One region of the Rhizobium sp. N122 genome, then DNA from elsewhere that is predicted to be linked to it. Evidence: riboswitches for the same ligand, from Rfam matches in the RefSeq annotation. Region 1 holds a riboswitch; each other region holds the start of a gene.
The links. A riboswitch is a leader RNA that binds a small molecule or an ion and turns the genes downstream of it on or off. The one in region 1 is predicted to bind cobalamin.

Region 2: another riboswitch for cobalamin. It lies ahead of ATY75_RS29285 (ABC transporter substrate-binding protein); the one in region 1 lies ahead of cobU (bifunctional adenosylcobinamide kinase/adenosylcobinamide-phosphate guanylyltransferase).
Region 3: another riboswitch for cobalamin. It lies ahead of nrdH (glutaredoxin-like protein NrdH); the one in region 1 lies ahead of cobU (bifunctional adenosylcobinamide kinase/adenosylcobinamide-phosphate guanylyltransferase).
Region 4: another riboswitch for cobalamin. It lies ahead of bluB (5,6-dimethylbenzimidazole synthase); the one in region 1 lies ahead of cobU (bifunctional adenosylcobinamide kinase/adenosylcobinamide-phosphate guanylyltransferase).

Annotation. Positions count from the first base shown of each region.
Region 1 covers NZ_LOKU01000023.1:22,676-26,067, forward strand. The annotation lists gene ATY75_RS16910 (chloride channel protein) at 1-475, opposite strand, end outside; cobalamin riboswitch at 702-1,099, shown strand; gene cobU (bifunctional adenosylcobinamide kinase/adenosylcobinamide-phosphate guanylyltransferase) at 1,395-1,919, shown strand; gene cobW (cobalamin biosynthesis protein CobW) at 1,924-2,973, shown strand; gene cobN (cobaltochelatase subunit CobN) at 2,978-3,392, shown strand, end outside.
Region 2 covers NZ_LOKU01000064.1:1,628-5,019, reverse strand. The annotation lists gene blh (bifunctional sulfur transferase/dioxygenase Blh) at 1-363, shown strand, start outside; cobalamin riboswitch at 829-1,085, shown strand; gene ATY75_RS29285 (ABC transporter substrate-binding protein) at 1,257-2,273, shown strand; gene ATY75_RS29280 (iron ABC transporter permease) at 2,279-3,310, shown strand; gene ATY75_RS29275 (ABC transporter ATP-binding protein) at 3,307-3,392, shown strand, end outside.
Region 3 covers NZ_LOKU01000038.1:6,982-10,373, reverse strand. The annotation lists gene ATY75_RS23710 (heavy metal translocating P-type ATPase) at 1-353, shown strand, start outside; cobalamin riboswitch at 775-1,001, shown strand; gene nrdH (glutaredoxin-like protein NrdH) at 1,264-1,485, shown strand; gene nrdI (class Ib ribonucleoside-diphosphate reductase assembly flavoprotein NrdI) at 1,502-1,906, shown strand; gene nrdE (class 1b ribonucleoside-diphosphate reductase subunit alpha) at 1,885-3,392, shown strand, end outside.
Region 4 covers NZ_LOKU01000023.1:160,335-163,726, forward strand. The annotation lists gene ATY75_RS17605 (MFS transporter) at 1-919, opposite strand, end outside; cobalamin riboswitch at 1,094-1,280, shown strand; gene bluB (5,6-dimethylbenzimidazole synthase) at 1,322-2,011, shown strand; gene ATY75_RS17615 (DUF2865 domain-containing protein) at 2,030-3,121, opposite strand; gene ATY75_RS17620 (ribonuclease H) at 3,275-3,392, shown strand, end outside.

The DNA of each region.
Region 1 (3,392 bases):
AGGCAAGGCCGGCGGCAAGCTGGGTGTAGCCGGCCTCCAGGCCGACGGAGGCACCGAAGCCGTTGGAGATCAGGTTCTGCACGGCGACGATGATGCTGTCGGTCAAGGACAGGCGGCCGCCATGCAGCGCATTGGCCTCGATGGGGTCGACCATCGGTTTCTTGCGGCGTTTGGCCAAAATGAAGAGCAACAGGCCGAGCAGAATGCCGCCGATGACGGGGGCGGTCAGCAGCAGCAGCTTGTCGTCGATCACCGATGAGCTCAGCCTTTCACTGTCGGCTATGCCGAAGACCAACTGGTGCAGCTCATTCGAAACGTAGCTCATGCCGGTGACCGCAAGCCCTGAGGCGATGCCGACGACGGCGCCCGCCAGCGACAGGCCGATTTCGCTGCGGCGAGTCAGGGCGCGCAGCCGCGCCGGGTCGAAGAAGACACGCAGCGCACGGAAACGGCGCCGATCCAATTTCATAAGCATGGCTAGACAACTAGGCAGGAAGAGGCCCGGTCAAGGGCGATGGCGCAGACCGCTTGCGACGTAATTGCGGCGAAAAGCTGGCGAGCGGGTCAATTAATTATGACGTAAGTAACTGATAAAAGACGATGTTTTAGGTAGACTAAGTCGTCTTGCCGGCGTTGCTCCGCCTGGCTGGCCATTCGCGGTCGTATCGGCCGGTTGACTTCACCCGTGAGCTTGCCTAACCATCTTTGGAATAACGGATGGTTCCGGATCGGTGTTACGCCTTTCCGGATGAAAAGGGAATGTGACGGGGCGGACCCAAACCGGGCGCCTTCATCACAGCCGACCCCGCGACTGTAGAGCGGTCAGGGTCTTCCATCCGGCATCCAGCCCTTCCGGCCGGCAGTCTGCAATGGTGCAGGCGGGCAGGGCGGGCGACATGCCGGAAAAGCCACTGGACATGCATGGTGATCAACCGGGGTCGGACGCCTCTATTTCTACGAATCGTCCACCTCTTCGCCGATGCGGCCGGGAAGGCGAGGCAGATCCGCTGGCACGATCAGGGGCGACCGGTTTCCGGTCTGTCCCGATCGCGGCCGACACCCGCGAGCCAGGAGACCTGCCATTCGTGCCGGGCGAGAAGCCCAACCCTGGGCACTATGCCCGTTGCCAGCACGGAGGTTGTTTTGGCTGAACGATTGAATTCGGCGCGGCTTGGTGCGGTGCATATTTTCCCCTTCTCCCCCGCGGGGAGAAGGTGGCCCGAAGGGTCGGATGAGGGGGCCGCACGGCACCTCCGTCATTTTGCCCTTCGCTTGCGCTCAGTGCATTCGCGGCTTCGCCGCTCACCCCCTCAACCGCCTGCCGGCACCTTCTCCCCGCTGGGGAGAACAGGGATGTGGCACCGCCGCGCCCTCTCTAGCGGGAGTGCTTGCGTATGACGATCGCTTTCACCAACACCACCTTCATCCTCGGCGGCGCACGCTCCGGCAAATCCCGCTTTGCCGAATCTTTTGTCGTTGCAACCGGCCTCGATCGTCACTACCTCGCGACCGGCCGGGCGTGGGACGAGGAGATGCAGGCGCGGATTGCCCAGCACAGAGCCGATCGCGGTCCGTCCTGGACGACGCATGAGGAGCCGCTCAATCTTGTTGGCAAGCTCGCCGCCATCGACGGCGAGGGGCGTATCGTGCTGATCGACTGCCTGACGCTCTGGGTCACCAATCTGATGATGGAGGAGCGCGATATGGCGGGGGAATTTGCAGCACTCGCCGATTTTCTGCCGCGCGTAAAGGCGCGGCTCGTTTTCGTTTCCAACGAGGTCGGCCTCGGCATCGTGCCCGACAACCGCATGGCGCGGGATTTTCGCGATCATGCCGGCCGTCTCCACCAGTTGATCGCGGCAAATGCCGCCGAAGTCTATTTCATTGCGGCAGGCCTGCCGCTGAAAATGAAGGGTTAAATCCATGAACCAGCAGAAAATTCCCGCAACCGTCATCACCGGCTTCCTTGGCGCCGGCAAGACGACGATGATCCGCAATCTGCTCACCAATGCCGGCGGCAAGAAGATCGCGCTGATCATCAACGAGTTCGGCGATCTCGGCGTCGACGGCGAGGTGCTGAAGGGCTGCGGCGCTGAAAACTGCAGCGAGGACGATATCATCGAGCTGACCAATGGCTGCATCTGCTGCACAGTTGCCGACGACTTCATCCCGACGATGACAAAGCTCCTGGAACGCGAACAGCGGCCCGACCATATCGTCATCGAAACCTCCGGCCTTGCTTTGCCGCAGCCGCTGGTCGCGGCCTTCAACTGGCCTGACATCCGCACCCAGGTCACCGTCGACGGCGTCATTACGGTGGTCGACAGCGCCGCCGTCGCCGCCGGCCGTTTCGCCGACGACCACGATGCTGTCGAGGCGGCGCGCGGCGAGGATGAATCGCTCGATCACGAGAGCCCGATCGAGGAACTGTTCGAGGATCAGCTCACCTGCGCCGATCTGATCGTGCTCAACAAGACCGACCTGATCGACGTGGCCGGTCTTAGCCGGGTGCGCGACGAGGTCGCCTCTCGCACCGCACGCAAGCCGGCGATGATCGAGGCGCGGAACGGCGAGGTGCCGGCCGGCATCCTGCTCGGTCTCGGCATCGGCACGGAGGACGATATCGCCAATCGCAAGTCGCATCATGAGCTCGAGCATGAGGACGGGACGCCGCACGATCATGACGAGTTCGACAGCTTCGTCGTCGATCTCGGACCAATTGCCGATCCCGCCGGTTTCGTCGAGGCGCTGAAAGCCGTCATATCAACCCATGACGTGCTGCGCCTCAAGGGCTTCGTCGACGTTGCCGGCAAGCCGATGCGCCTGCAGCTCCAGGCCGTCGGCAGCCGCATCGACCACTATTTCGATCGCGCCTGGACGCCTGGGGAAAAGCGCGGCACACGCCTCGTCGTCATCGGCCTGCATGAGATGGATGAGGCCGCTGTACGGATGGCGATCGAGGCGCTGGCATAAACCCATGCATCTGCTTCTGGCCCAGCAGGGAACGATCAGCGACGGCGAGGAGCCGATCGACCTCGGCCAGACGCCGGGCGACATCCTGTTCCTGTCGGCCGCCGACAGCGAGCTGGCGGCGATCGCAGCCGCTCATCGCGCCTGCGGTGGGCCGCATTCGCTGCGGCTTGCGAGCCTGATGAGCCTCAAACACCCGATGTCGGTCGATACCTATGTCGAGCGCACGGCGCGGCATGCGAAGCTCATTGTCGTGCGGGCGCTCGGCGGCGCCAGCTATTTCCGCTATGCGCTCGAGGCGCTGCATGCGGCAGCCTCTCGCTCCGGCGCGCGGATTGCTGTGCTGCCGGGTGATGCCAGGCCGGATGCAGGGCTGGCGCCCTTCTCGAACATTGCCTCCGATGATCTCGATGCGCTCTGGG
Region 2 (3,392 bases), on a different contig from region 1:
ACGCCGGATTCGGGCACGGCGCGCACCGATTTTCCCGGCGGCAGCGCCAGTGCCCTCTGGCACTCGATCCAGGCCATCCTGTCGCTGCCCGAGGAGACCCGGCTCTTTTCTGGCCACGACTATCAGCCCGGCGGCCGTCACCCGCGCTGGGAAAGCACGATAGCCGCCCAGAAAAGCGGTAATCCGCATATATCAGGCATCGACGAGGCCGGCTTCGTGGCGCTACGCCAGGCGCGCGACCGCACGCTGCCGAAACCGAAGCTGATGCTGCACGCGCTGCAGGTGAATATTCGGGGAGGCAGATTGCCGGAGCCGGAGGGAAATGGGCGGCGGTATCTGAAGATCCCGCTGGATGCCTTGTAGGAACGCAGGGAGCAGCGTTGCGGCGCGTGCTTCGAGGCTTCGCCCTCGCGGGCTGCGCGCCTCAGCATGAGGGAGGTCGGAGGGTGCCGCACCCACGACGGCGGGAACGGGAGGATCTTGTGTCGACGCTCAAGAGAGCCTCATCTTGAGGTGCGGAAGCCGAAGGCTGAAGCCTCGAAAGACGAGGCGGGTGCTCCATTCGCAGAGCGGGATGCGTTTTTGGCAAGGAGCAGCGTTGCGGCGCGCTTCGAGGCTTCGCCCTTTCGGGCTGCGCAGCTCAGCGTGAGGGAGGTTGCTGGATGCCGCGCCCACGACAGTGGGAATGGGAGGATGCTTAAGAGAGCCCCATCCTGGGGGTGAGGATGCTGGCATTATACCGGCAACAGCGCTCCGACGGTCCGTATCCATTTTTCGCTCACCCAACCCCAATCCTCCGCAATAATCATTGACGTCGTGCTGGCAGGCGACGTAACTGGGGGCGACGGTTCCCTGAAGATGACTCCAAGGGGATTAATAGGGAACACGGTGAGGACGACCCAGTAAGGGACCGAGACCGTGGCTGCCCCCGCAACTGTAAGCGGATTGTCGATCATCTCAGGTGTGGCCAGCGATTGGTCATTTCTGAAGGGCTTATGGCCCGACCACTGCGAGATATCGCGGGAAGGCGGATGAACGACTTATATCCGCAAGCCAGGAGACCTGCCGTCAATCACGATCCAATCAACCGGGCGGGGATGCCCGGACAAGGAACAGACATGATTGACCTTCTGAACCTTCGCCGAATTTCGGCATGCATCCGTCTCGATTGGGCCTCCTGCGGTTAGCACACGTATCAGCGTGCGTTCGGCCGCGCGTGCGGCATAACCGTGCCTTTTCCTTCAATCGAGGTTTTCATGCGCCAGATTCTCGCCACCATGACATTTGCCTTCGGGCTGATCGGCCTTGCGGCACCGAGCCTTGCCGCCACCCAATATCCTTTGACCATCGCCAATTGCGGTGAGCAGGTGACCTTCCAGAAGGCGCCGTCGAAGATCGTTTCGATCGGCCAGGGCATGACCGAAATTCTTTTCTCGCTCGGCCTTGCCGACAAGATCGCCGGCACGGCCGTCTGGGTCGGTCCCGTGCTGCCGCAATATGCCGAGGCCAACAGCAGGATAAAGCGTCTCGCCGACAATGATCCGAGCTTCGAATCCGTCGTCGGGCAGGAGCCAGACCTGGTGGCGGCCGAGTTCGAATGGCATGTCGGTGCGCAGGGCTCGGTCGGCAAGCGGGAGCAGTTCCAGGATCTCGGGATCAACACCTATCTTTCGCCGGCCGATTGCGTCGCCAAGGTCAACACCGATGGCGGCGACGGCGTGCGTGGGGAGTTGTTCACGATGGAGCTGATCTATCGCGAAATCGCCGAACTCTCTGAAATTTTCGACGTGACGGCGCGCGGCGATGCGCTGATCGCTGAATTGAAGACGCGCGAGGCCGATGCCGTCGCCTCGATAGCGGGCGCATCGGGCAAGAACCTGCCCGTCGTCTTCTGGTTCTCCAGCAAGGAGGTCAATGGCGACGCCTTCATCGCCGGCAAGAACAGTGCTCCGGCCTATATACTGAAGACGATCGGCGCGAAAAACGTCGTCACCACCGAGGAGGAATGGCCGCTGGTCGGCTGGGAAACCATCGCGCAGGCGAACCCCGCCGTCATCGTGCTCGCGACCATGGATCGGCGCCGCTACGCCGCCGACGATCCCAAGGTGAAGATCGATTTCCTCGAGAACGATCCTGTCACCAAAGAACTGGATGCGGTCAAGAACAGGCACTTCGTGATGATGGATGCGCAATCGATGAACCCGACGATCCGCACGATCGACGGCATCGAGACATTGGCGGAGGGCATCAAGTCCTTCGGCCTGTCGCAGTGAAGGCAATGTCGGCCGGGCGGCAGGGATGGTGGGCGCTTGGCGCGCTCACCATTGCTGCCTTCCTCCTTCTCGGATTGATGATCAGCCTTGCCGTTTCCATCGGTGAGATCGCGATCCCGCTGGCGACGACGGCGGAGGCGGTCTCCAACCGGTTGTTCGGCACGCAGTTCGAACTCAGCCGCATTCACCAGGGTATCGTCTGGGATTATCGGCTGAGCCGGGCCCTCGTCGCGGCCAGCGCCGGCGCGTCGCTCTCGCTCTGCGGCGCCGTGCTGCAGGCGCTGCTGCGCAATCCGCTGGCCGAACCCTATGTGCTCGGCATCTCCGCCGGCGCTTCGACGGGAGCGGTCTGCGTGATGATCCTCGGCTTCGGCTACGGTGTTCTCGGCCTGTCGAGCGGCGCCTTCATCGGCGCGGTCGTCGCCTTTCTGCTGGTCGGCTTCCTGGCGACGGGGGCAGGGGGAACCGGCGAGCGCATCATCCTGTGCGGCGTCGCCGGCTCGCAGCTCTTCAATGCGCTGACTTCTTATATGGTGACGACCTCGGCCAATGCCGAGCAGGCGCGCGGCATCCTGTTCTGGCTTCTGGGTTCTCTCAGCGGCGTGCGCTGGCCGGATGTCTATCTCTCGGTGCCGATCGCGCTTGCCGGCTTCGTCATCTGCATGGCCCATGTCCGGGCGCTCGACGCCTTCGCCTTCGGCACGGATGCCGCGGCCTCGCTCGGCATTGCCGTGCGCCGCGTCCAGATCCTGCTGTTCGGCCTGACGGCGGCGATGACGGCAAGTGTCGTCAGCATGGTCGGCTCGATCGGCTTCGTCGGCCTGGTCATTCCGCATGCCGCCCGGTTTCTCGTCGGGCCGGGCCATCGGCGGCTGCTGCCAGCAACAGCACTGGTCGGCGCGATCTACATGGTCGGCGCCGATATCGTCTCGCGCATCATCATCCCGCAGCAAGTCCTGCCGATCGGCGTCGTCACGGCGCTCTTCGGCGCGCCGGCCTTCGCCGTCATCCTCTATCGCGTGCGGAGGAGCGCATGAGCATTACGATCGACGCGGTGAGTTTTGCCGCCGGCGACACGGTCATCGTCAACGGCGTCAGCTTGACGGTGGCAAAGGGCAA
Region 3 (3,392 bases), on a different contig from region 1:
AGCGTCAGGGATTCATCGTCGCCAAGGTCGGCGACGGCATCAACGACGCGCCGGCGCTGGCCGCCGCCGATATCGGCATCGCCATGGGCGGCGGCACCGATGTGGCGCTGGAGACCGCGGACGCCGCCGTGTTGCACGGCCGCGTCGGCGACGTGGCGCGGATGATCGAACTGTCGAAACGGACGATGCGAAATATCCTAGAGAATATCACCATCGCGCTCGGTCTGAAGGCGGTGTTCCTGGTGACGACCATTGCCGGCATCACCGGCCTCTGGCCGGCGATCCTCGCCGATACCGGCGCTACCGTGCTGGTGACGATCAACGCGCTGCGATTGCTTCGCGTAAAGGGATGAATGTTTTTCCGGGGGCGGCGTGAAGACTGCTGCCGGTTCGGGCCTGATCGAGAAGCGAAAACAGCGGAGCCGATCCTCAGTCAGGCCGGCTTTCGGTTTGCCGACAAAGTCTCCTCCGTCATGCTCGGCCTTGTGCCGAGCATTTAACCACGGCAATTTACTGCCAGGAAAACATTTATTTTCAAATACTTAATTGATCGTCCGTAGATCCTCGGCACAAGGCCGAGGATGACGTCACGGGTTTGGCCGTGGTTTGTCAGCAGCCTGGGAGCCGACCAGGCTGCCCTGCTCATCACGGCCTTCTCCGCAGTTCGTTTTGTTTAAGCCTTTATTATCCATGTTTTTCACAGGAACGCAGTGATTTCAAACCTGCCGTAACGAGATGTGCAAACCACCCGTTGACGCGATTTTGGATTCAGATACTATATCTAGTGTTCAAGGTTCCTTCGATTCGTCAGGATCGCAGGCTAAGACGGGAATACGGTGCGTTTCGCCAGAACGGCGCAACAAGGCCGGAGCTGCCCCCGCAACTGTGAGCGGCGAGCAACTGTCCGATTTCAGGTCACTGAGGCATGATGCCTCGGGAAGGCTGGGGCAGGGTGCTTCGACCCGCGAGCCAGGAGACCTGCCTTGAACTAGATGTCCACGGGCGGGGTGTCCGGAAGGTCGCGTGCATGAAAGCGGAATGATCCGCGCCTGTTGCGCTGCCCCGAACGTCCGCATGAGCACTTCGGGGTTGAAGTCATGTCCAGAATATCAAGGCCGCCGCCCGCGCAAATCCCGAAAGGGATCGTATCAGGCGTTTAAAGCGCCGACTTTGCCAGATCACCATCAAAACGTTGCCCCGGACGTCGCAAGGCGCCCGATCCCAGTATTGCGTCCTGAATTCTTTGACATCACGAGGAACATGATGAGCGTTACCGTCTACAGCAAACCCGCCTGCGTCCAATGCACCGCCACCTATCGCGCCCTCGACCGTCTGGGCGTCGATTACGACATCGTCGATATCTCGCAGGATGCCGAAGCGCTCGATCGCGTCCGCAGCCTCGGCTACATGCAGGCCCCCGTCGTCATCGCCGGTGAGCGGCATTGGGCGGGTTTCCGTCCCGACATGATCAGCGCGCTCTCCTGACCCGAGGGAAAAGGCGATGGGGCTGATCGTTTATTATTCCAGCCGATCCGGCAATACCCATCGCTTTGTCGCCAGGCTTGGATTGCGCGCGGCGCGCATTCCGGCGGGCGGTACGGACGCGTTCCCTATCCGCGAACCCTTCGTGCTTGTTGTGCCGACCTATAGCGGCGGCGACGGCAAGGGCGCCGTTCCCAAACAGGTGATCCGTTTCCTGAACGATGCGGAGAACCGTGGACACCTCCGCGGCGTGATTGCCGCGGGCAACAGCAATTTCGGCGAGACATACGGGCTCGCCGGCGACGTGATCTCGCGCAAATGCCAGGTGCCTTACCTCTACAGGTTCGAGCTCATGGGCACGGAGGAGGATGTCGCCAACGTCAAACACGGAATGGAACGGTTTTGGACACGGGAACAACTCTGACGCGGGATGCGGGCGCAAAACCGCATAACACTTTTGCTCATCCCACCGGCGAACGCCCTTTGAAAGCGGCGGAAGCGCTCGATTATCACGCGCTGAACGCCATGCTGAACCTCTATGACGATGAGGGACGGATCCAGCTCGACAAGGACCGCTTGGCGGCCAAGCAGTATTTTCTGCAGCATGTGAACCAGAACACCGTGTTCTTTCACAATCTGAGGGAAAAGCTCGATTACCTCGTGACCGAGGGCTATTACGAGCAGGAGGTGCTCGACCAGTATTCCTTCAATTTCGTGCGCGACCTGTTCGACCACGCCTATGCCAGGAAGTTCCGCTTCCCGACCTTCCTCGGCGCCTTCAAATATTACACCAGCTATACGCTGAAGACCTTCGACGGAAAGCGCTATCTCGAGCGCTACGAGGATCGCATCTGCATGGTGGCGCTGACCCTGGCGCGTGGCGACGAGGCGCTTGCCCGCGACATGGTCGACGAAATCATTTCCGGCCGTTTCCAGCCGGCAACGCCGACCTTCCTCAATGCCGGCAAGAAGCAGCGTGGCGAACTCGTTTCCTGCTTCCTGCTGCGGGTCGAGGACAATATGGAATCGATCGGCCGGTCGATCAATTCGGCGCTGCAATTGTCGAAGCGCGGCGGCGGCGTGGCGCTGTCGCTGACGAATATCCGTGAGGCCGGCGCGCCGATCAAGCAGATCGAAAACCAGTCGTCGGGCATCATCCCCGTGATGAAGCTGCTCGAAGACAGTTTCTCCTATGCCAACCAGCTCGGGGCCCGTCAGGGAGCAGGTGCTGTCTATCTCAACGCCCATCACCCCGACATCATGCGCTTCCTCGACACCAAGCGCGAAAATGCCGACGAGAAGATCCGCATCAAGACGCTGTCGCTCGGCGTCGTCGTACCCGACATCACCTTCGAACTCGCGAGAAACAATGAGGATATGTATCTGTTCTCGCCTTACGACGTGGAGCGCGTCTACGGCGTGCCTTTCACCGAGATTTCGGTGACGGAAAAGTACCGGGAGATGGTGGCGGACGCCCGCATCTCGAAGAAGAAGATCAAGGCGCGCGAATTCTTCCAGGTGCTCGCCGAAATCCAGTTCGAGAGCGGTTATCCCTACATCATGTTCGAGGACACGGTGAACCGGGCGAACCCAGTTGCTGGTCGCATCTCCATGAGCAATCTCTGCTCGGAGATCCTGCAGGTGAGCGAGGCGAGCGAATATAAAGACGACCTCTCCTACAAGCATCTGGGCAAGGATATTTCCTGCAATCTCGGCTCGCTGAACATCGCCGCGGCGATGGATTCCGCCGATTTCGGCAAGACGATCGAGACCTCGATCCGGGCGCTGACGGCGGTCTCCGAGATGAGCCATATCGCTTCGGTTCCGTCGATCGAGAAGGGCAATGACGAGAGCCATGCGATCGGGCTCGGCCAGATGAACCTGCACGGCTATCTCGCCCGCGAGCGGAT
Region 4 (3,392 bases), 140 kb from region 1:
AAGCGGCAAATTTCGAGCCCATCGAGCCGAGCGCGCTGACGAAGGTGACCGAGCCCGATTGCAGCGGCGTCAGGCCGAAGCCGAGCTGCAACATGAGCGGCATCAGAAAGGGCAGGGCGCCGAGCCCCATGCGAAAATTCGAGGCGCCGAGGATCGCCGCCCGGAACATCGGGTAGCGGAACATTTTCGGATCGAGCAGCGGATAGGGCACGCGGCGGGCATGCAGGAGATAGAGGAGGCCGGCAAGGATGCCGACGGCCACCGTGACATAGCCGTAGATCACCGGCACGGCCGGCAGGCTGATCACCGAGAGGCCGAAGACGAATCCGGAAAAGCCGATGCCGCAAAGGAAGAAGCCCGGAAAATCCATCGGCCGCGGGCTGCGCGGCTCGACCGCCGGCAGGAAATGCGTGACGAGGATGATGCCGAGCACGCCGATCGGGACATTGATCCAGAAGATCCAGTGCCAGGTGAGATAGGTGGTGAGGAAACCGCCGATCGGCGGACCCATGATCGGCCCGATCAGCGCCGGAATGGTTAGCCAGGCCATGGCATCGACGAGTTCGTGGCGCGGCGTTCCCCGGACCAGCAGCAGGCGGCTGACCGGCGTCATCATCGAGCCGCCGGCGCCCTGGATCAGCCGCGCGACGACGAAGGCCGCGATCGAATTGGAAAAGGCGCAGGCGACCGAGCCGATCATGAAGACGAAGATCGCCATGCGGAAGATGTTACGCGCGCCGAAACGATCCGACATCCAGCCGCTGATCGGGATGAAGATCGCCAGCGCCACGAGATAGCTGGTGACGGCAAGCTTCAACGCGATCGGCGATGTGCCGATATCGGCCGCTATCGCCGGCAGGCTGGTGGCGATGACGGTCGAATCCATCTGTTCCATGAACAGGGCGACCGCAAGGATCATGGGTGTGAGGCGGGGCACGGGCAACCGGGATGCAAGGAGACAAATCACGGCGCCATGGGCGTCGCTCAGGATCAATTCATTTCTAAGGCAGCGACACCCGCCTGTCCATGAAGTCGATGTCGCAGGCCGTTCGAATGCCACCCGAGGGCCGGCTTGCAGTCGTGCTGCTTTCCTGAGATAGATGTGCCGTCAGGTGCCCGCCGTCTAGGCGGGAGAATCGGGAATCCGGTGCAAGACCGGAACGTGCCCAACGCTGTAAGGCCGACGCCTGCCGCTTCATATGCCACTGGCTTTTGCCGGGAAGGCTGCGGCAGACGGATGACGCCAAGTCAGAAGACCGGCCTGGCAAGATAGACCCAACCCGCGCGGACGGCGGGCGGTTGCGTTGTTGGGGATTTGACGATGCGACCCTTTGATGAGGATGCCCTGTCAGTGGCGTCCGGTTTTTCCTTGGCCGAACGCGAGGCCGTCTATCACGCGATCATGACGCGGCGCGACGTTCGCAGCCAGTTCCTGCCCGATCCCTTGCCGGACGATGTCGTGGCGCGGCTCTTGACAGCCGCCCACCACGCACCCTCCGTCGGCTTCATGCAGCCGTGGAATTTCATTCTGGTGAAAAGTCCAACGGTGCGCGCGCAGGTCCGCGATGCCTTTTCGAAGGCCAACGAGGAAGCGGCAGCGATGTTCGAGGGCGAGCGGCGCCAAGCCTACCGCTCGCTCAAGCTCGAAGGCATCGTCGAGGCGCCGCTCGGCATATGCGTGACCTGCGATCCCACCCGCAGCGGCAGCGTGGTGCTGGGGCGCACGCATAATCCGCGGATGGACAGCTATTCCACAGTCTGCGCCATCCAGAATCTCTGGCTTGCGGCTCGCGCCGAAGGGATCGGCATCGGCTGGGTCAGCATTTTTCGCGAAGGCGATCTGAAGACCATTCTCGGCATACCCGAGCATATCGAAGTGGTCGCCTGGCTCTGCGCCGGGTTCGTCGACCGGCTTTACGACGAGCCGGAACTCTCGGTTAAAGGCTGGCGGCAGCGGCTGCCGCTCGAGGAACTCGTCTTCCACGACGGCTGGGGACGCAACGAGCCTTAGCCATCACTGCTGCTGCGGCTACTGCTGCGGTTGGGGGCCAGGTGCTGCGGGATTGGCAAGATCAATCGAGCCCTGGTCGCCGGCGAGGAACTGCGGGCCGACCTGACGGACCTTGTTCTGCGTGGGATCGTAAGGGCGCTCAGACACCGATGACTGCGGCGCGGCCGTTGTCGCGGTCTCCTTGATCGGCGGATTGGTGCGGATGGTGGTGATCGAGCCCTGCTGCGGCGGTTGGCTGACCGCCTGCTTGCCGCGCATCTCGTCGTAATAGGCGGTGAGATTGCAGGCGCAGGTGTTCTTTTCACCGGGCGCGCGGTTCTTGTAGGCGAAGGCGTTCTTCATGGCGCTGTAGGGCGTGCCGGTTGCGACCGAGATCATGTTCGAGGCCTCCGTGCTCGTCACCTCGCGATAGAAGAGTTCGGTCTCGATGCCGGGGCACATCTTGGCGCAGGTCTGGGCGTCGCGGCCGAAATCAACCGAGGTGGTGTTCGAGCTGATCGGGAAGAAGCCGCCGTCGCAACTGCGCACGCACATGGTGCTGACCGGCGACAGCATATCGGCCCGCGGCAGGCCGTAATGCGGGTCGGCCTCCTCGCCGCCGCCGAGCGGAATGAAGGTATCGGAACGCATCGCCTGCTCCTCGACGCTCGGGGCAGGCTCGTCGGCACCGCGCGCGGAAGGCGCATAGAAGTTCTCGCTGTTGCAGCCGTTGCTGTCGAGCGCGGCCATCAGTTCGCGGCGGTCGTCATCGGCGCTGTTCCGGCCGGCCAGCTCGTCGCGGCGGTCCTGGAGATAAGCGATATTGTCGATCATCCGGCCTTCGGCCTGCGACAGCTCGGTGCAATAATCGGCATTCTCGCCGCCGATCACCACCATGCTGCCCGAGGTGCAGCCGTAGTTGCGCAGATCATTGCGCACCTTGCGCAGCTCGAGGTTCTGCTCGGCCATGGCACTGGCATATTGGCGGGCTTCCGGGCCGTTGCTATTGCCGATCGATCGCGGCAGGTCGGCGAGACGGCCGCGCAGGTCCTCACAGATGGCATTGGTCTGCGCGACGGCGGGCGCTGCCAAGGCGAGGAGAAGGGCGAGAGACAGGTTTCGGCGTTTCACGGCGTCGTCCCGGAATGAGCAAACGGTCGGTGGGTCGAATGCGACTTCAATCGGCCGCGCGTTTTCCCTTAACGGATTTCTCTTAATAAGCTCAGAGAAAATATTAGCGTATTTTCCTGATCTTATCCAGCAATCGCCAGAGACGCGGTGAAAATGACAGGCATCCCCGACGAGATCCGATCCTTTGCACCGACATCGGGGGTCACGGAGGCGCCACACGGCCTTCACCTCTTCGCGGATGGTTGTTATGAGCCCGGTTCCGGGCATGGAG